DNA from 3 places in the Psychrobacillus sp. Z16_25 genome. Region 3 is predicted to be linked to each of the others. Evidence: predicted binding sites of a transcription regulator. Region 3 holds the regulator's gene; each other region holds the start of a gene.

Region 1 (7,397 bases), on a different contig from region 3:
AGACGGTGACTACCGAATTGTGAAAGCAGGAGGCAAGGAATATAAAACCTTGGCTGTAATCATTTCCTCTGGAGCAGAGTACAAAAAAATGGGCATCCCTGGCGAGCTGGAGCTTGGTGGCCGTGGTGTCAGCTATTGTGCGGTATGCGACGGTGCATTCTTCAAAGGAAAAGATCTTGTCGTAGTAGGTGGAGGAGACTCTGCTGTTGAGGAAGGTGCATTCTTAACGAAATTCGCGAACAAAGTGACAATCGTTCACCGCCGCGATAAGCTAAGAGCTCAAAAAATCCTTCAAGACCGTGCTTTTGCAAATGAAAAAATTGATTTCATCTGGAACACTACGTTAAAGGAAATCCACGGTACAGACGGAAAAGTAAGCAGCGTAACACTTGTTAGCACTGTAGACGGCTCTGAACGTGAATTCCCAACTCAAGGTGTCTTCATTTATATCGGCATGCTGCCACTAACAAAGCCTTTCGCTAACCTAGGCATCCTAAACGAAAATGGCTATATCGTGACAAACGATAAGATGGAAACAACCATCCCTGGTATCTTTGGAGCTGGAGATGTACGCGAAAAAATGCTTCGTCAAATCGTTACAGCAACTGGCGACGGCAGTATTGCTGCTCAAGCTGCTCAGCACTATATCGAAAACTTAAGAGATACAATGAAGTAATAAAAAGGCTGCGGGATAAACTCCTGCAGCTTTTATTTTTGGTGAGAGAAGGCTTGGATTGACAAGAAAGTGCCGTGACGTGTAGGAAATGGGGAATAGGTACGATTTAGTGTTTGGAATTATTATGCAATTAATGATGGCGCATTGGAAATGAAATCCATTACGTGCGGTTGCTGTGAGTTTATTTGCGCTTTAATGAAGGATACTTGCGATGTTAGGGAGTTTACTTGCGGGGTTGGGAGTATTACTTGCGCTGAAAGGGGAAATACGTGCGGTTAATGATCTTATTGGAATTATTATCCAAGTGACATTGGTTTATTAGCAATAAAAAACAACTACTTTACGCTCACTTTCGATTTGTGAGACATCCCCTCCTAAGAATTATTTAGCTTGCGTCAATTTAATAATCTCTTAATTTTTATGTAACTGTCTTGCAACATATTAAGTGTATAGTAAGAGTATATAAATTGACCCCCTTTTTATATAGGAACATTTTTAACAGGCTGTTTCACGGATAATAATCCTGAACAGCCTCTTTTTGTGTATTTTATTGTATAATATATAGTAAGAATAGAAGAAAGTTGGAGGACAACTAGTGCAAAGAATCGCTAATTTGCTTGTATGTAAGGATAATAAAGTTCTTTTACTGAAAAAGCCGAGAAGAAATTGGTACGTTGCTCCAGGTGGAAAGATGGAAGAGGGAGAGTCCATCCTGGTGTCGGCAATTCGTGAATTTACAGAAGAAACAAATGCAATTCCCATAGATCCTCATTTAAAAGGAATTTATACGATGGTCATCCAAGAGGACGGCAAGAAGCTCGACGAGTGGATGCTGTTTACGTTTGTAGCCAGAGATTTAGATGGTGTTCCTTACGAAGAGAATAGAGAGGGTGTACTTGAGTGGCACCCGGTGGAAGCACTTGAAACACTCCCAATGGCAGAAGGAGATAGAACAAATTTGCTGTTTGCAGTGAAGGATTTAGGAATGCAATACGGTACATTTGTATATACACCTGATTTTGATTTAATTGAAGAAACGATACAACAATCTTGGGAAGGAGATGTGAAAAGTGGAAATTCAACAAAAGCTTGATACGGAGGTTGTCATTATCACTGGCATGTCTGGGGCAGGGAAAACCGTTGCAATCCAGAGCTTTGAGGATTTAGGCTACTATTGCATTGACAATCTGCCTCCGGAGCTTTTGAGTGTGTTTATTAAACTAATGATTGATTCAAACAAACAGCCGAGAAATATTGCCGCTGTAATGGATTTGCGTGGAGGAGAAATGTTCCATTCCTTGGTTGATTCTATTAATCAGCTACAAGAAGAAAGCGCTGTAAATCCGAAGGTGCTATTTTTAGATGCACAAGATGAAGTTCTTGTGAGAAGATATAAGGAAACTAGGAGATCCCATCCTCTCGCAAATTCTGGTCTTCCTTTAGATGGGATTAAAAAGGAACGTGAGCTGCTATCAGAATTAAAGGGAAGAGCGCAGTTTATTTATAATACCTCTAAGATGAAGCCGCGAGAGCTGCGTGATAAAATTCATGAAGAGTTTCGAACACAAGGTAAAAAGGTGTTTACCGTGAATGTCATGTCCTTTGGCTTTAAGCATGGTATTCCGATAGATGCTGACCTTGTTTTTGACGTGCGCTTTTTGCCGAATCCCTATTACATTGAAGAGCTTCGACTAAAATCAGGTCTAGATGAAGAGGTTTCTGGCTACGTGTTAAAATGGGCAGATACAAAAACATTAATTGAAAAGCTCACTGATTTATTACAATTTATGATTCCCCAATATAAACGAGAAGGTAAAACACAGCTAGTTATTGCATTTGGCTGTACTGGTGGTCAACATCGTTCCGTCACCCTAGCTGAGTATTTTGGCAAATTATTTAATAATGAGGACAAAGCTGTTATCACCCATCGAGACGTCACAATTAGGAAGGATTTACAAGATGGAGCGTTCAAAAAAGCGTAAGAAAATAGTAATCATTGGAGGTGGAACTGGCCTTTCCACCTTGCTTCGCGGCTTAAAAAAGCATCCTATTGATATCACTGCCATTGTGACGGTAGCAGATGATGGAGGAAGCTCTGGGCGATTACGTGATGACTATGAAATTCCACCTCCTGGAGACGTTCGAAATGTCCTTGCAGCACTTTCAGATGTGGAACCGCTTGTAGAGGAAATGTTCCAATTTCGTTTTTCTAATTCAACAGAATTAGAAGGCCATACTTTAGGAAATTTAATGATAACAGCACTAACCTCTATTACTGGCGATTTCTCCCATGCTATCACCGAAATGAGTAAGGTGCTAAAAATCCATGGGAAAGTATTGCCTGCAGCTAATCAGCTAGTAACCTTAAACGCACAATTTGAGGATAAAACGGTCATTAGTGGGGAATCTAAAATACCGACCTATGGAAAGAGAATAGAAAGGGTGTTTATCACCCCAAATGATGTAAAGCCATTACCGGAAACAATTGCTAGTATTCGTCAAGCTGATATAATCGCAATTGGGCCAGGAAGTCTATATACTAGTATATTGCCAAATCTATTAGTAGATGGCATCCGCCAAGCAATCAAGCAATCAAAGGCCAAAAAGGTATATATCTGCAACTTAATGACACAGGCTGGTGAAACGAATAATTACACTGCCTATGATCATGTCGAAGCACTGATACAGCATGTAGACCACAATTTCTTAGATACCATTCTTATTAGTAATGAAGAGGTACCGGAGAACGTACAATTCTTATATAAGCAAGAAAAGGCCTCTCCTGTGAAGATTGATATCGAGAGGCTAGAGAGGCTTAATTTAGAGATTGTCAAAAAAGATATCTCGCTTGTTTATAATGGTGCAGTCCGCCATAATGCCGCAGAGGTAGCTAAGTGGCTAATGGAATACGCAAATACACAGGCTCACACAAGTCCGATTAACAGGAATCTCGTGTAACGCCAAGGAGAAAGGGGGAAACGGAACATGTCGTTTGCTTCTGAGACAAAGAAAGAAATGACACAGGAGGATTCGAAGCCTTGCTGTGCAAAATCAGAGCTATCCGCTCTCATACGGATGAATGGTTCCTTATCTTTTAGTAATAAAATGTTAAGCTTAGACGTACAAACAGAGAATGCTGCTATTGCAAGAAGATTATACACATTGATCAAAGATATATATAAATATGACGTAGAGCTGTTAGTTCGTAAAAAAATGCGTCTAAAGAAAAATAATGTATACATCTGTCGTATTCGTGAAGGTGCCAAGCACTTACTAGAGGACTTGAAAATCCTAAAGGAAGGCTTTCAATTTGAATATTCGATTGACCCTGGACTAGTAAAGAAAAATTGTTGTAAGCGTGCATATCTAAGAGGAGCCTTCCTAGCAGGAGGCTCCGTAAATAACCCGGAAACTTCCTCCTACCACTTGGAAATATACTCCCTTTATAAAACACACAGTGATGCATTAGTAGAATTAATGAATAAATTCGATTTAAATGCAAAGACCATTGAACGTAAAAAGGGTTTTGTGGCATATTTAAAGGAAGCGGAGAAAATATCTGACTTTTTAAGCATAGCAGGTGCCCACCAAGCCTTGTTAAAATTCGAGGATGTTCGTATAATTCGAGATATGCGAAACAGTGTAAATCGATTGGTCAATTGCGAAACAGCCAATTTGAATAAAACCATCAGTGCCGCTATTCGCCAAGTAGAAAATATTCGATTCATCGAAAATACCATTGGGCTTGACCAATTACCTGAGAAATTAAGGGAAATTGCCCGCCTCCGAGTGGAATACCAAGACGTCACCCTCAAAGAGCTGGGAGACATGGTATCTACCGGAAGTGTCAGTAAATCTGGTATCAACCATCGTTTAAGAAAGCTAGATGAAATTGCAGATGCTCTTCGAAGAGGAGAAACCATTTAGAGAAAGAGGCTGATAAAATAATGACAGAGCAACAAGTCGAAGTAAAATTACAATCTGGTTTACAAGCAAGACAAGCAGCATTATTCGTACAGGAGGCTAACCGTCACATCGCAGACGTCTACCTTGAAAAAGACGACAAAAAAGTGAACGCGAAAAGCATCATGGGCATCATGAGCCTTGCAATCGGCAAAGGCGCAATCATCACCCTAAGCGCAGAAGGCTCCGACGAACAAGAAGCTGTAGCAACACTTGCAAAATTCATCTCAAACGAAGAATAACCTTGCTGCCCTAAGACTAGGGCAGCTTTTTTGTTATCGAATGAAGAGAACCGCTCACTTCATCGCAAGATGCGAGAGTTTAATCGCAAAGACTCCTCCTATAATCGCAAGATCCACCAGGCTAATCGCAAGATCCCAGTGCCCGCTCACTTCATCGCAAGATCCGAGCGCTTAAACGCAAAGACCGACCTCGCAATCGCAAAGACTCCTCCTATAATCGCAAGATCCACCAGGCTAATCACAAGATCCCCGTGCCCGCTCACTTCATCGCAAGATCCAAGAGTATAATCGCAAAAATCCACCATCAAATCACACCCCCCACAAACCCGACATCCACAAACGCACCACACAATAAAAAAATCCAAGGGAGTATCTCATCCCTTGGATCTGAATAAATTATTTTTTTAAGTCGCTGCGCTCTAGAATTTGGTCGATGATACCGTATTCTTTTGCACGCTCTGCAGTCATGAAATTGTCGCGGTCTGTGTCTCTAGAAACGACCTCCATTGGTTGACCAGTGCGGTCGGACATGATTTGGTTTAATTTATCGCGTAAGAACAAGATACGTTTAGCCGCAATCTCGATTTCTGTAGCTTGACCTTGAGCGCCGCCAAGTGGTTGGTGAATCATTACCTCTGCGTTTGGAAGAGCGTAACGTTTTCCTTTAGCACCAGCAGTTAATAGGAAAGCTCCCATGGAAGCGGCCATTCCGATACAAATTGTTTGTACGTCAGGCTTGATGAATTGCATCGTATCGTAAATTGCCATACCAGCAGTAATGCTTCCGCCAGGGCTATTGATATAAAGGGAGATGTCTTTTTCTGGATCCTCTGCTTCTAGGAATAATAACTGAGCAACAATGGAGTTAGCCACGTTGTCATCGATTGCGCTTCCTAATAGGATAATACGGTCTTTTAATAATCGAGAGTAGATGTCATATGCACGTTCTCCACGATTCGTTTGCTCGATAACTGTTGGTATTAAATTCATTCTGTATTGCCTCCTTAAAGGTGGTTTTGAGATTTTCTTGCTAAGTTATTCCTCAGCTGTAACTTTATCATACACATTATGGTCAAGGAAGGTCAAATATTACGCTTCAAAAAGTTCACTTGAATTAATTCCTATACATTTGTATAATAGTAAAGTCGCTTGCCCTCGTAGTTTAATGGATATGACACAAGATTCCGGTTCTTGGGATGGGGGTTCGATTCCCTCCGAGGGCGTTTATTTGAAACAGATTAGCCACCTTTCCAGCTTACTAGCTTTGAAGGTGTTTTTTATTTTATTTCCAAATTAATAAAAACAACACGTTAGCCAAAATTTGGTTAGCGTGTTTTTGCTTACCCTACTATACTACCCATTCCTTGCCAATTTTTATCCCTTTCTTTTAATTATTTTGGTAAAATAATGCGTCCAAAGTTTTCTGCTTTGTCTGGTATAATGATTAACTGCAACTAGAATATACAGATAGGGTGGTTTAAGAAAGTGAAAAGAATAGTAATGATGCTTTTATCTATCCTGCTTGTTCTGGGGTTATTCCCAAAAGAACAGGCTTTTGCTGCGTCCTTTACTGACGTGACAAACTACCAGGATGAGATCAACTACTTAGTTTCGAAAAAGGTTATTACTGGCTATCCGGATGGAACGTTTAAGCCAACCAATAATTTAACAAGAATGCATGCTGTCACAATGATTTTACGTGAAAAGGGAATCACAGATTTTACAGCGCCAGACCCTGGTTTTACGGATATAAAGCCTGGCATGAAAGGATATCAAGAGGTAGCGAAAGCAGTGCAGCTTGGTTTTATTTCAGGGAAAACTGCTGCAAACGGAACGAAGTATTTTGATCCGCAAGGGACTCTAACAAGAGGACAAATGGCGAAAATCCTAGTTTTAGGATATGATCTTCCTTCTAATAACTCCTATTCTTTTACAGATGTGACTACTGATAATGGCTTTAAAAGCTTTATTAGTACACTAGCTAGCGAAAATATTACAACAGGGTATTTAGATGGCACCTTTAAGCCAAATGGGAAAATTACTCGTCAGCATTTCGCTGTCTTTATGGCCCGACTATTAGATGATAGCTTCAAGCCTATGCCAAATATGTATGCTCATTTTATTGATGTTGGGCAAGGTGATTCTATCCTTCTTCAAACGCCAAATAATAAAACCATGCTAATTGATGGTGGTACAAAAGCAGGTGGCGATAAGGTTGTCAGCTTTCTAAATTCAAGAGGCATTACAAAGCTTGACTATGTGGTAGCTACTCATCCAGATGCGGACCATATAGGTGGATTGATCCCTGTATTAGATAACTTCAAGGTTTCTAATTTTATTGATTCCGGAAAAGCGCATACTACACAGACTTACTACAATTTATTACAATTAGTGGATACGAAAAATATCCCGTACACGATTGCAACAACTGGCCAGAAAATTAACCTGGATTCCTCTATAACTGTCCAGGTGCTTCATGCAAATAAAAATGCATCTGAACCCAATGATGCTTCCAT
Region 2 (7,397 bases), on a different contig from region 3:
AATAGACACCTGTCCAGAAGCCATATCAGGAATCATCATCGGAACAAAGAATGGACTTACTCTTCTAGCACCCTTCTCTAAAAACACACGAAATTGCTGTTCATATGTTTCCATTCCTCCAATGCCGGAGCCAATCCATACACCAGTACGAAGTCCTAGCTCATCTGTTATCTCAAGTCCTGCTTCTTTTACAGCCATAATGGAAGCAGCCAGGGCATAATGAGTGAATCGATCCATTTTCCTAGCATCTTTTTTATCAATATAATTTTCAATTTGAAAATCCTTTACTTCTGCCGCTATTTTAGCTGAAAATAAATCTGCATCTAACCTAGTTAGCATTCCTACTCCAGATTTACCTGCCTTAATTCCAGACCAAGTTGTCTCCAAATCATTCCCTAGCGGGGTAACTGCACCTAATCCAGTTACCACAACTCTACGCTTTGTCATCCTTATTACTCCCCTTTTTTTATATTTATCTTCCCCATTTAAGTGTAATAGCGCCCCATGTCAATCCTCCACCAAAGCCTACCATGACAATGACATCATCGTCTTTCACTTTGCCATTATTAAGCTCTTCTTTCAATGATAAAGGAATAGAAGCCGAAGAAGTATTCCCATATTTATGAATTGTCTTCGACATCTTTTCTACCGGAAGCTCTAGTCGTTCTCTAGCAGCCTCCATAATTCGAATATTAGCCTGATGAGGTATCAGTAAATCTATATCCGTTTTCTTCAGACCAGCCTTTTCTATGACATTGACAGCGGACTCACCCATCTGACGAACTGCAAATTTAAATACTTCACGACCATTCATATAGATGTGAGGTCCGTCTTGGAATAAATACTTTCCACCAGTGCCGTTTGCTCCAAGCTCGTAAGAAAGGATTCCTCTACCTTCTGAAACCTTTCCAACCACAGCTGCACCTGCTCCATCTCCAAATAGAACAGCTGTATTTCGATCCTCCCAATTAGTGACTTTCGATAATTTTTCTACACCTACTACTAAAACATACTTATATGTGTCTGATTCGATAAATTGCTTTGCCGTTACTAATCCATACATAAATCCAGCACAAGCTGCCGAAATATCCATCGCAGCTGCATGAACTGCACCGAGCCGTTCTTGAATCATCGTTGCCACACTTGGAAAAGGTTTGTCAGGTGTTACAGTTGCAACGATAATCAACCCAATTTCTTCAGGAGAAATTTGTGCATGTTCGATTGCATTCTCAGCCGCCTTGAATGCCATATGAGAAGTATCTTCCTCAGGACCTGCAATTCTTCTCTCTTCAATCCCAGTCATTGTACGAATCCATTCATCTGAAGTATCTAATCGATTTTCTAAATCGTGGTTAGTTAGAATTTTCTCTGGAGTGTGGGTTCCTAAACCGATAATACCAGCATTCATCGTATCCCTCTCTTCTTGTAATCTATTATTAGTACCTGGTATTAATAATAGCGAATAAAACATTAATTTTCAATATAATTAGAACCATTTATAAATATTCTTTTGCATTGGGACAACATATGGTATGATACAGTTAGTCAATTTAAGCATGAGGTGAATGAAATGAAATATATTATGACGTTCTTTTGGACAATTATCTTAGTTACAATGCTTAACTATGTAGTTGGTTCCGTTCAAGGTGTAGCGAAGTTTGAATTAATGGACGGGCTTTATATGGCCATTCCGGCAGCTATTATCATTTTGTTGATTACTGCAATTATTCCAAACGATCCAGCTCCAACACATGACCATCATTAATCTATAAGAAAAGAGGGTGTCCCGATATTTTGGGTACCCTCTTTTTTTATCAACTTAAGCCGCAGTGACTACAAGCTCATTGTTTTCAATCCTAGCTTCAATTTTTCCGCCTGGTGGAATACTTCCGCTTATGAGCATACGTGCAACCGCAGTTTCTAAATGACGCTGGATAAATCTCTTTAAAGGACGCGCACCGTATGCCGCATCTGTCCCTTCCTTTACAATCCATTTATACACATCTTCGTGAACCTGTAAGCTCACTTCTTGTTCTACTAAACGCTTTTGTAGCTGTTTCACATATTTTTCTGCTATTTTTTCAAAATGCTGAGTCGATAAAGAATGGAACATAATGATGTCATCCATTCGATTAAGCAGCTCCGGTTTAAAATGGTCACGTAGCGCCGCCATTACCATTGCTTCCTCTGCTTCTTCCACTGTACCTGTTGTATTTGTAAGGTATTGTGAACCTATATTAGAGGTTAAAATTACAACCGTATTCGTGAAGTTTACAATTCTACCTTGACTATCGGTAATACGACCATCATCCATCAGCTGCAACAGAATATTCGCAACGTCTGGATGAGCCTTTTCAATTTCATCCAATAATACAACGGAATATGGATTTCTTCTTACTGCCTCTGTCAGCTGTCCGCCTTCTTCATATCCTATATAACCAGGAGGAGCACCAACTAAGCGGGAAACACTATGCTTTTCCATATACTCAGACATATCGATTCGAATAAAATGGTCCTCCGAATCAAATAGGTTTGCAGCCAATGATTTAGCAAGCTCCGTTTTCCCAACACCAGTTGGCCCTAGGAATAAAAAGCTTCCAATCGGCTTATTTGGATCCTTAATACCAGCTCTTGCTCTCCATACTGACTCTGTCACTAATCGAACTGCTTGGTCTTGGCCAACTACTCTTTCACCAAGTGTCTCCTTTAGTCTAAGCAGCTTTTCTCGTTCTCCTTCGACAAGTTTCGTCACAGGTATCCCTGTCCATCTAGAAATAATAGAAGCTATCTCGTCGGAGGTTACCTCCTCACGAAGCAATCTATTTTCTGCTCCTTTATTAACATCCTGCTCATATTCAGTTAATTCTTTTTCAAGTGATGGAATTCGCCCGTGTCGAAGCTCTGCTGCTTTATTTAAATCATAGTTATTTTCCGCTTCCTCTAATTCTCTACGATAACGGTCCAGCTCTTCTCTCTTCTGCTGAATAACTTGGATGGCTTTCTTTTCATTTTCCCATTTGCTTCTCATTTCTTTTATAGAATCTTCCAATTCCTTCAGCTCTTCACGCAATAGTTCTAAACGCTTCTGACTAGCAGCATCCTTTTCCTTCATTAACGCCTGCTCTTCAATTTGGAGCTGCATAATACGTCTAGTGACCTCATCCAATTCCTGAGGCATAGAATCTATTTCTGTACGAATCATTGCACAAGCCTCGTCTATCAAGTCAATTGCTTTATCCGGAAGAAAACGCTCCGTTATATAACGATTTGATAGCTGGGAAGCTGCCACTATTGCTCGGTCATGTATTCGTACACCATGGTGTAACTCGAAACGTTCCTTCAACCCACGTAGAATAGAAATAGTATCCTCTACAGACGGCTCACGAACTAGAACCTGTTGGAATCTCCGCTCAAGAGCAGGGTCCTTTTCAATATGCATTCGGTATTCATCTAATGTAGTCGCACCAATACAGTGTAATTCTCCACGAGCGAGCATAGGCTTCAGCATATTACCTGCGTCCATTGCTCCATCTGACTTCCCTGCACCAACTATCGTATGGATTTCATCAATAAAAAGAATGATTTGTCCTTCGCTTTCTCTGACCTGCTTTAACACAGCTTGAAGGCGCTCTTCAAATTCTCCACGGTATTTTGCTCCAGCAATTAACGAACTCATATCAAGCTCATAAATTTCTTTTTCTTTTAATCCCTCTGGCACGTCTTTTTTTACGATCCGTTGAGCGAGTCCTTCTACTATAGCAGTTTTACCTACGCCTGGTTCTCCTATTAAGACGGGGTTATTTTTTGTTTTTCTAGACAAAATACGAATAACATCTCTGATTTCTTGATCTCGTCCGATGACAGGATCCATCTTTCCTTCTTTAACTGCTGTTACTAGGTTTCTTCCATAAGTATCTAACGGGCTTTTTTGATCTTGCTGATTTAATTGCATTACTTTCAACTCCGTTCTAAAAAAGTTTGACCTTTCTTGACTAATACAATAGTATTGCTTCTAGCATATATTGTAAAGAAATATGCTATGATGGATAGAAAACTGGAAAGGTGGGGGTCATAAGTGAGCGATAATATATTATTATCCCCAGACATTGTAGCTTTATTTCAGCAATATGGTACAAATATAAAGATTGAAAAAGATAGACCCGTCTTTAAAGAGGGAGAGCAATCCAATGATATCTTCTTCATCCATACTGGCTCTATTAGTATCGTAAAAGATACAGAGGGTGGCAAACAGATGATGCTAAGAATTGTTGGTCCTCAGAATTGCATAGGGGAGGATTCAATCTTCTCAGACAGCTCAATCCATCATTTTTCGGCAATTTCTATGGAGCCCACTCTTTTAACCGCGTTAAATAGAAGTAAATTCGAAGCACTTCTAGTAAACTCAACGAGTATAATGGTAGAGTGGACGAAATATGTACAGCTTATATACTCTAGAAATCAAACAAGGTTCCGAGATTTAATGTTAAATGGGAAAAAAGGTGCTCTGTACTCTACTTTGATTCGTTTAGCGAATACTTATGGAGTTCCTGAGAATCATGGGAGTATTAAAATAAACTTCCCTTTAACCAATCAAAATATTGCCAACCTTTGTGCGATGAGTAGAGAAGTAGTGAACAGAATGCTAAATGACTTAAAAAGTGAAGGCATCGTATCCTTTCAAAAGGGTATCATTACCATTCATGACATAGAAAAATTGCGCAATGAAAACCAATGTGAAAACTGTCCCTTATGTATTTGTCGAATAGATTAAGAAATGCGCAAGCGCCTACGTCTGCCCCAACAAGCAAATGGGGTACGGCGAGTACGGAAGGAAAACTAAGAACGTCACATTGTGTGACAACGTTTTCCTGACCAACATCTTGTTGGCCCTCGAGGGGCAAGGCGCTGGAGCTGAACAGCACTGAAATACGCAAGCGCCAAAATTGAAAAATTTGTATTTTTAAAATAAAAAAGTGTATGCCCCTGAATAAGGAGCATACACTTTTTGCTGTTCTTTTTACCTTATCCCTAAAGCAATCTTTGCATAACGTGACATGTTATCTCTTGACCAAGGTGGATTAAATACGACATTAACCTCTGTATCCTTAACCTCAGGCAACTCTGCCAATGCAGTTTTTACTTGATCAACAATCATAGGTCCCATTGGGCAACCGATGGAAGTTAGTGTCATTGTTACAGTAGCTAGTCCTTCCTCTGTCAAATCTACCTCATATACTAGGCCTAGATTTACTATGTCGACTCCTAGCTCAGGATCGATCACATTTTCAAGGGCCGACATCATGCTATCTTTCATGTCTTGATCCATTTATGATTCCTCCTAACTTCTTTCATTTCACCTAATCATAGCAAACTAACATCATTATGCCAAACTGTTTGCAAGCCACTCCATCGCTCTTAGCATGCCTTTACGAGAAACTGCATGCCCTGAGGATTTTTCACTCATGAATTCGATGCTTTCCTCACCATATGCAGCTTGAAATTTCTGAATAAAAGCTGCAGTTGGCTTGTAAGGAACCACTTCATCTTTCTCACCATGCCAGAAAAACAAGCCCTTCCCCTCCAGCTTTTCCATTTGAGTGGTAACATCAAACATTGCAAGCGTAGCAAACATTTTTTCTCTTTCTTCATCTGACAGAGGAATTTGGAAGCCACTTGTTTCAAATGTCGAAATTTGCTGCTTCGCAAGCTCTACATAGCCTGGCGTTCCCATCATAATAGCAGCTGAGTCAATCCATGGATATGCAGTTAAACACCCAAGGGCTGTAATCCCACCCATGGAGGTTCCTGCAACTCCCATACGTTGAGTTGTAAGATAGCCTCTTTTCTCGAGTTCCTTCTTTAGCTTCCCTACTTCTTCTATAGAAGTTAAAACAGTTTCCCAAAACCGAAGACTCATTTGGATTTGATCCAACTGCTCGTCGCGTTCCCCATGTAAATGAGCATCAGGCATGAATACTCGAACACCTTTTTGTACAAGCTGATACGCATAATGCAGGTTGTGCTCTTTCCCACTTTCAAACCCATGTAAAAAAATTACGATGGGCGCTTCTTCATCCATACTATTATTGTATATATGTAAGAGAGGTATACCATCCCACTTTTCTGATTGAACAATCATTCCATCCACCTCCGATAATATATTATTTTACCAAAGCAAAAGCTCTTTTTCAAAAGACGTTAATTCGTTTTGACGTCCTACCTTTAACAGGATACACTTTACAATAGAGAGGAGTTTAAGAAATGGATCGTCATTTAATTGTTTTAGATTTAGATGGAACTTTATTAACAGATGAAAAAGTCATATCTTCCAAAACGAAGAAAGTCCTTCTTCAAGCAAAGGAAGCTGGCCACGAGGTTATGATTGCTACTGGGAGACCTTATCGAGCTAGTGAAATGTATTATCGTGAACTAGGATTACATACTCCCATCGTAAATTTTAATGGAGCTTTCGTGCATCATCCAAAAAATGCTTCTTGGGAGATAAAACATACTCCTATTGACTTGAAAGTTGTAAAAGAGGTAATCGAAGCAGTAGAAGAATATTCTATTAAGAACATGCTTGCAGAGGTAAAAGATGATGTGTACATGCATTACCACGATGAAAAAATGATCTCTGCCTTTGCTTTAGGTAACCCCTATCTAACAACTGGAGACTTGCGCACTTTTTTAACAACAGATCCTACCTGCTTACTCATTCATCCAGAAGAGGAATCAGTAGAGCAAGTAAGAAAGCATCTAGGAGACGTGCATGCAGAGGTAATTGACCACCGTCGCTGGGGCGCACCTTGGGATGTAATAGAAATCGTGAAAAGTGGCTTGAACAAAGCAGTCGGCCTTTCCCATGTATCAAATTATTTGGGCATACCGAAAGAGAGAATTATTGCATTTGGGGATGAAGACAACGATTTAGAAATGATAGAATATGCCGGAATCGGTGTAGCGATGGGCAATGCAATTAAACCATTACAAAATATTGCGAATGAAATAACTTTTTCTAATAACGAAGATGGTATTGCAGAATTCTTAAAGGAAAGATTAAAATTAACGTAAAACGATTTAAGGGGGATGGATATGAAAATATTTGCAGATAGTGGCAGTGACTTACCAAAATCATTTTTTACAGAGAATAACGTGGAATTATTTCCTCTTCGTGTTCATATTGAGGACAAGGAATATGAAGACATTGTAGCTATTAACTCTATGGAAGTATATCAAGCAATTCGAAATGGAAGTCAGCCGAAAACCTCCCAGGTTTCACCGGAGCTATTTTTAACCGTTTTTGAAGAGCTAGCAAAATCAGGCGAAGAAGGAATTTATATTTCCTTTTCCTCCGAGCTTTCCGGTACATACAGTACAGCTGTTATGATGAGGGAACA
Region 3 (7,397 bases):
ACAATAACGAACTTTGGCTCCACTTGCTCAATTGTGTCATTGATTAGCTCCAAATTTGTTTCAGAGTAAATGTATAACTCGCTAGAAGTAACACCAAGACGTTCTGCACGAAGCTTTGTTTGGCGAATAGATTCCTCACCAGATATATACAATACTCTTTCTCCTTTATTAGCGAGCAGAGCAGAGACCTGTAATAATAAGGTGGACTTCCCGATGCCGGGATCTCCTCCTATCAGTACAAGCGAACCTGGGACAATCCCCCCTCCTAATACTCTATTCAGCTCCGTCAATTCTGTCTGGACTCTTGGCTCTTCAACCGTTTCTACTGAGACAATGGGAGTTGCCTTTTGGGCTACGCCAGTGGAATGCTGGAAGGAGCGCTTTGGTCCTTTAGATACAACTTCTCTTTCCTCTACCATGGTATTCCAAGCACCACAGCCAGGGCATCGACCCATCCATTTTGCCGCTTCATAACCACATTCACTGCACATAAATTTTGTTTTACTTTTCGCCATTACTTCCTCCTATGTAAAAAGGCATTCCGTTCTCACGTTCGGAATGCCGTAATTTTATTAGCCTTCTGTTACTGGTTCTGCTGTTCGTACGACGAACTCATCATTTTCTACATCAAATACTACGTGCTGACCTGTTAGAACAGTTCCTTTTAACAATTCTTCAGAAAGTCTATCTTCCACATGCTTCTGAAGTGCTCGACGTAGTGGTCGTGCTCCGTATGTCGGATCATAGCCCTCAGAAGTAATTTTGTCTTGTGCTGCTGGAGTAAGCTCTAAATCGATCCCTTGCTCTTTCAAGCGTTTTGCCAGCTGCTCAGTCATAAGCGTCACAATTTCTTTTAGATGTTCTTTCTCAAGTGAGTGGAACACAATCATCTCATCTAGACGGTTTAGGAATTCAGGTCGGAATGCTTTTTTCAATTCCTCTAACATTTTTCCTTTCATGTCTTTATAATCTGATTTTGCATTATCTTGAAGATTAAAGCCAACGTATTTGTTATATTTCAGAGCATCTGCTCCAACGTTAGATGTCATTATTACCACTGTATTACGGAAGTCTACTGTACGGCCCTTAGAATCTGTTAAGCGTCCATCCTCCAATACTTGAAGGAGAATGTTAAACACATCTGGATGCGCTTTTTCTATTTCATCTAAAAGGATGACAGAATAAGGTTTACGACGGACTTTTTCTGTTAGCTGGCCTCCATCATCAAATCCAACATATCCCGGAGGAGAACCTACAAGACGAGAAGTCGAATGCTTTTCCATGTACTCGGACATATCTACGCGAATCATTGCATCCTCGTCACCAAACATAACCTCTGCAAGCGCACGAGCTAACTCTGTTTTCCCTACCCCTGTTGGCCCTAAGAAAATAAAGGAACCGATTGGTCTTTTTGGATCCTTCAAGCCTGCGCGCGCGCGACGGATTGCTCTCGAAATTGCATCTACCGCTTCTTTTTGCCCGATAACACGTTCATGAAGCTTTTCTTCCAATTTTAACAGCTTCTCCGATTCTGTTTGTGCTAGCTTGGAAACCGGAATACCAGTCCACATGGATACTACGGAAGCAATATCTTCTACCGTTACTTCTGATTCTTCTTTTCCTTGCTTTTCTTTCCAGCTATCTTTCATTTCTTCTAATTTATCTTTAATTTTTTGCTCTTTATCTCTAAAGGAAGCTGCTTTTTCAAATTCTTGACTTTGTACAGCAGCATTCTTTTCAGAACGAACAGCCTCTAGCTGTGCTTCTAGTTCCTTTAAGTTTGGCGGAGTTGTATAAGAGCGAAGACGAACCTTTGATCCTGCCTCATCAATTAAATCGATTGCTTTGTCTGGTAAGAAGCGATCTGAAATATATCGGTCTGACATTTTCACCGCTGCCTCAACAGCTTGATCAGAAATTTTCACTCTATGGTGAGCTTCGTAACGATCTCTTAAGCCGTAAATAATTTGAATTGCTTCGTCTACTGAAGGCTGATCTACTTGAATAGGTTGGAAACGACGTTCTAAAGCTGCGTCTTTCTCAATATATTTGCGATATTCATCAAGCGTAGTTGCACCTATACACTGAATTTCTCCACGAGCTAGGGCAGGTTTCAAAATGTTAGAAGCATCAATTGCACCTTCCGCTCCTCCTGCTCCAATCAAAGTATGCAGCTCATCAATGAATAGAATGACATTGCCCGCTTGGCGAATTTCATCCATTACTTTTTTCAAACGGTCTTCGAATTCACCGCGATATTTCGTTCCTGCCACCACGGTTCCCATGTCTAATGTCATGACACGTTTATCACGTAGTATTTCTGGTACTTCGTTTTGTACAATTTGTTGAGCAAGACCTTCAGCAATAGCTGTTTTACCTACTCCTGGTTCTCCGATTAATACTGGGTTGTTTTTAGTACGACGAGCAAGTATTTCAATTACCCTCGTAATTTCTTTGCTTCGACCAATAACAGGATCCAATGTACCTTCTCTTGCAATTTGTGTTAAATCCCTTGCAAGACCATCTAATGTTGGCGTACTAGCTGGAGCAGCACTGCTATTGCCATTGCTTCCATGAGCTTGATCGGAGCTTCCCAATAACTGAAGAACTTGCTGACGAGCTTTATTTAAGCTTACACCTGAATTATTTAATACTCGTGCAGCTACTCCCTCACCTTCGCGAATTAACGCTAAAAGCAAGTGCTCTGTGCCGATATAAGAATGACCAAGTTTTCTAGATTCATCTACGGAAAGTTCAATTACCTTCTTCGCACGAGGTGTATAGTGTACAATCGGGCCAACATCTTCTGTTCCTGTACCTACTAGTTCTGCAATTCCCTTTTCAATTAATTTCGGGTCCACTCCGATAGCATCTAATGCTTTCGCAGCAATTCCGCTTCCTTCTCGAATTAAACCAAGCAAGATATGCTCTGTTCCTATTGATTCATGCTTTAAACGAATTGCCTCTTCTTGAGCCAATTGTAGTACTTTTTGGGATCTTTGTGTAAAACGATTAAACATCATGCGATTTCTCTCCTTTTCTCTCTTTTTCTCCTTTTTGCAAACGTTCCCTTAACAACTTCGCTCGAAACATATCTCTTTCTGTTGTGGTTAATGAACTGCCTGCAAACTTTTGTAGAAAACCAGGCTGCATAAAGATCATGCATTCATTTAAAATAGTTTCATCCACATCTTTGATTAGCCCCATATCAATTCCTAAACGGACATCTGAAAGGCAACGTGCTGCTTCCTCCGTAGTCATGAGCCTTGCATAAGAAAGGATTCCCAAGGAACGGTAGAGCCGGTCCTCTAATGTATTTGGAGAATGCTTTAGCAAAGTATCTCTAGCTTCTCTCTCTTTTTGGATAATTTGCTCTGTGATACTCTGAAGATCGGCCAAGATATCCTCTTCGGTTTTACCTAACGTAGTTTGGTTGGACACCTGGTACACATTGCCGAGCGCTTCACTACCTTCTCCGTAAATGCCTCGCACTACCATTCCTAACCTGGAAATAATCGTTATGATTCTACTCATCTGCTTCGTTTTGGTTAGTGCCGGCAAGTGCATCATGACAGAAGCACGTAAGCCTGTGCCTGTATTTGTTGGACAGCTTGTTAAGTAACCAAATTGCTCATCAAAGGCATACGGTAGTTCTTTTTCTAATAATCTGTCAATGGTATCTGCTTGCTTATATGCCTCTTCTATTTGAAGACCTGGAAATAAGCATTGAATCCGGATATGGTCCTCCTCATTGACCATGACACTTACCGATTCATCCTCAGATAACAACACAGAACCAGTCTCAGGTGAATTTGCTAGCTTTGGGCTTATTAAGTGCTTCTCAACCAGTACCTGTCTACTAAGCTCCGGTATATCTTTTATTTGAATAGAGGAAAAGTTCATCTTTAAATGCTCATCTGCGTCTATGAGAGTGGAAGAGACAGAATGGTCAATTTTATGTGCTTCATCCTCCGAAAATGCTAATGGAAAACGATAGCCGTTCAAGTTTCTAGCTAATCGTATTCTAGTGCTCATCACAATATCGGAATGCTCTCCATTACCTTCCATCCAACTGGAGATAGAGTTATCTAAAAAATGATCAATGGACATCTTCTTCACCTCCGGCAAGTTGACTTTCTAATGCCCTCGCTTCATCGCGAAGTCTCGCCGCTTGTTCAAACTGTTCTGTTTCAATCGCTTCTTTCATTTGGTCCCGAATACTATCAATTCGTTTTTTCAAAGCTATTCTCTCTCCAATAGCACCCGGCGCTTTTCCCACATGGGTAGCATTCCCATTATGCAATCTTTTTAAGACCGTGGGTAGTTGATCGCGGAAGCTATTATAGCAGTTAGCACAACCAAATTTTCCTTCATCCAAAAAGCGTTGAATAGACCATCCACATTCTTCACAGGCAATTGCAGGTCTTTGTTGTCTATGGTGAATTGGTTGCTCTGCATGGTTAAACCAATTAGACAATAACTGATGCAAGGAGAGCGGGTCCTGTTTATATTCTACGTAAAACGGGTTGAGTCCACTTGCACATACCTCACAATAATGTCTTTCAAAGTGTTCACCATTATGAACTTGTGTAACTGTTACTTTGGCAGGTCTTTGTTTACAATTTTCACAAATCACTTCTCAACACACCCCGTCTCCTAATCATTTTTCTCATATTTCAAAGTAAGCAGCATCGCAGTTAGAAGGCGTGCCCTTATTTTGTCTCTTGTTGGAAAAGGGATATTCAGCGTATTCCTACTAAGAGCAGCCAAGAGCAGTTTTGCTTCTCTTTTTGTAATTACTTCTTCCTCCAGTAATCGAAATACAATATCTTCCGTAACCGATTCTGAGGCACCATTTTCAATACTATTTATTATATGCTCAATTAAATCAGCCTTTGTATGCGCACGGACTCGAAGGATTCGAATATACCCTCCACCCCCGCGCTTACTCTCTACTAAATAACCACGATCTTGGGTAAACCGAGTATTAATTACGTAGTTTATCTGCGATGGGACGCATTGAAACTTTTCAGCAATTTCACTTCTTTTAATTTCAATTTGTCCTTTGCTTTCTTCTTCTATAATCGCTTTTAAATACCCTTCTATAATGTCAGATATATTTTTCATCTTCTCACCTCTTCTCCGCAAACTGACTTTGACTATCTTTGACTATATTATAACGAGATTCTTTTTCCCATGCAATTCATATGCTTTTCCCTAGAAATGCGTAAGCGCCTGTTCTGCTCTGACAAGCAAATGGGGAAAAGCGAGGAGGCAGCTCTCCGGCCACCACAGCTTTTTCACATTTGACCTCGAGGGGCAAGGCGCTGGAACTGGACACCACGAAATGCGCAAGCGCCTGTTCTGCTCCGACAAGCAAAGCTAGGTGGTTTTGTCATCGTCTTATCCTATAAAGTGAAACTTTGATTGGTGGGGGTTTTCTTTCATCCCCCGCCAATCATTAGTTGAACCAATCGGGCTTTTAGGACAGTTGATCTCCCACTTCGCTGTCTCATGTCTTTTGCCAGCTTGAAGTCGGAGTCTTACTGTCCCTTAATGCGGGATAAAAAAACTACCGACTAAAATAGTCAGTAGTTTCAGGTTACCTCAAAGAGAAAATTTATATTCCGTTTTACTTATCTTTTCTTTTTAAAACCTTTTTGCGACTTGGATAGCTGCTTCCACTTATCCCGTTCCGCCTTTTGAGCCACCATATCATTTTTCCTTTCGATATGGGCAAGCTCTCGCATGAGCTTTACGTAGCTCTTATATCGCTCATTTTTTAACCTGCCGTCTTGAATAGCTTCTTGGACAGCACAACCGGGTTCTTTTTTGTGCTCGCAATCTCGAAAGCGACAATTTAATGCCAAATCCTCGATATCTTGAAAGCTGGCACTGACGCCCTCACTATTATCCCAAAGCTGAAATTCTCTCATTCCTGGCGTGTCTATCAATAGACCGCCATTAGGTAGCAAGGTTAGCTCTCTATGGGTAGTAGTATGTCTTCCTTTACTATCATCCTCTCGGATATCACTTACCGTCATTACTTCTTGCCCAGATAAAGCATTGATCAAAGAAGATTTTCCAACACCTGATGAACCAAGCAATGCTCCTGTCCTTCCATTTCCCAGTAAGTTGGACAGTTGTTCTATGCCTTCCCCAGTGACACTACTCACTGTATAGACATCTAGCCCAAACGCTACTGACTCTACCTCACTTAGATAATACGCCAAGTCCTCACACATATCCTTTTTTGTTAGTACAATCACTGGAATTGCCCCTGAGTCCCAAGCCGCAAGTAAGTAACGCTCCATACGGCGAATATTAAAGTCATGGTTAAGTGACATCACAAGAAACACATAATCCACATTTACTGCTACTAGCTGTATTTCCGTTGTAGAACCAGCTACCTTTCGGGAAAATTGAGAAACACGAGGTAGTACAGCATGGATAATCCCTTTTTCTTCCCCAGGCATTTTTTCTAAAACTACCCAATCGCCTACCGCTGGAAACATCTCTCGCCCTTGCTCAAACTTAAACTTTCCGGATAATGTACACAGCCATTCCCCTTCATTTGTTATCACTCTATATAAATGCTTATGCTCCAACAAAATCCTACCAGCAATTCCTCTACCATTTAACTTTTCTTCCCAATTATTATTCCAACCATATTGTTCTATTTTATCCAATTTAAATTCCTCCTAATAATTAGCCAAACATCATGCCCTTTTTAGTCAAAGGTTAAAATTAGGCAATAAAAAACCATGACTGCACGAAATCAGCAATCATGGTCCCCGTTCATTAGAAAGAAAGTAAATGGAATAGCAAAAGAATAGCTTGATTAACTTCAAGCTTTCCCCCTTATTTAATCCAGTTTACAGAATGGGACATCATGAAATGACTGATTCGTTGGTTAATAGTTACAATTGCCATAATACCCCACTCCTTTCGTTTGTTATTTACAGAATACTACAACACTTCTGAACATGCAATAGGCTTTTTACGCAGTAATATCTCGTTTATTAAAGGTCACAAAGCTAATAACTAAAAATACAACTGTATAGATGGCTATAACAGAAATAGAAAAAGGTAAAGTTAAGCCCTCTATGAGTGGTTCACCACCTATAAATTGTGATAAATCAGTATTAGCAAATAAAATATACTTTGCAAAATCAAACTTCATGGAAAGTAAATAAGTTATATTCGTCCCCATAAATAGTAGGAAGATAGAAATACCTATCGCCAGAGAGCTAGAGCGGAATACAGATCCAATCATAAAGGCCAAAACGCTAATAACCAGCACATTTACTAAAGAAAGAACAGTTAGCAATAAGACTCTTCCCCAGAAGGATATTTCTGTAATTTCTCCGTTATTAGCTTCTAGTATATAAGCTGGA

The links. The regulator CtsR, encoded in region 3, represses protease genes until heat stress. The targets are predictions, from matches to a motif close to ATGGTCAATAAAGGTCAAACA.
Region 1: the regulator CtsR is predicted to act here: its motif matches at 5,950-5,970, upstream of clpP (ATP-dependent Clp endopeptidase proteolytic subunit ClpP).
Region 2: the regulator CtsR is predicted to act here: its motif matches at 3,976-3,996, upstream of AC1VU3_RS05470 (ATP-dependent Clp protease ATP-binding subunit).

Annotation. Positions count from the first base shown of each region.
Region 1 is NZ_JBXEOV010000027.1:1,473-8,869, reverse strand. It holds gene trxB (thioredoxin-disulfide reductase) at 1-676, shown strand, start outside; gene AC1VU3_RS16800 (NUDIX hydrolase) at 1,272-1,769, shown strand; gene rapZ (RNase adapter RapZ) at 1,747-2,658, shown strand; gene AC1VU3_RS16790 (gluconeogenesis factor YvcK family protein) at 2,636-3,634, shown strand; gene whiA (DNA-binding protein WhiA) at 3,662-4,603, shown strand; gene AC1VU3_RS16780 (HPr family phosphocarrier protein) at 4,624-4,881, shown strand; gene AC1VU3_RS16775 (hypothetical protein) at 5,028-5,186, opposite strand; gene clpP (ATP-dependent Clp endopeptidase proteolytic subunit ClpP) at 5,278-5,871, opposite strand; tRNA gene AC1VU3_RS16765 (tRNA-Arg) at 6,033-6,104, shown strand; gene AC1VU3_RS16760 (S-layer homology domain-containing protein) at 6,367-7,397, shown strand, end outside.
Region 2 is NZ_JBXEOV010000003.1:188,091-195,487, forward strand. It holds gene fabF (beta-ketoacyl-ACP synthase II) at 1-447, opposite strand, end outside; gene AC1VU3_RS05460 (beta-ketoacyl-ACP synthase III) at 473-1,408, opposite strand; gene AC1VU3_RS05465 (DUF2929 family protein) at 1,571-1,765, shown strand; gene AC1VU3_RS05470 (ATP-dependent Clp protease ATP-binding subunit) at 1,820-3,952, opposite strand; gene AC1VU3_RS05475 (Crp/Fnr family transcriptional regulator) at 4,076-4,771, shown strand; gene AC1VU3_RS05480 (metal-sulfur cluster assembly factor) at 5,018-5,326, opposite strand; gene AC1VU3_RS05485 (prolyl oligopeptidase family serine peptidase) at 5,381-6,139, opposite strand; gene AC1VU3_RS05490 (Cof-type HAD-IIB family hydrolase) at 6,262-7,071, shown strand; gene AC1VU3_RS05495 (DegV family protein) at 7,093-7,397, shown strand, end outside.
Region 3 is NZ_JBXEOV010000005.1:130,948-138,344, reverse strand. It holds gene radA (DNA repair protein RadA) at 1-515, opposite strand, end outside; gene AC1VU3_RS07715 (ATP-dependent Clp protease ATP-binding subunit) at 573-3,023, opposite strand; gene mcsB (protein-arginine kinase McsB) at 3,013-4,110, opposite strand; gene AC1VU3_RS07705 (UvrB/UvrC motif-containing protein) at 4,100-4,636, opposite strand; gene AC1VU3_RS07700 (CtsR family transcriptional regulator) at 4,657-5,127, opposite strand; gene rsgA (ribosome small subunit-dependent GTPase A) at 5,637-6,680, opposite strand; gene AC1VU3_RS07690 (ABC transporter permease) at 7,001-7,397, opposite strand, start outside.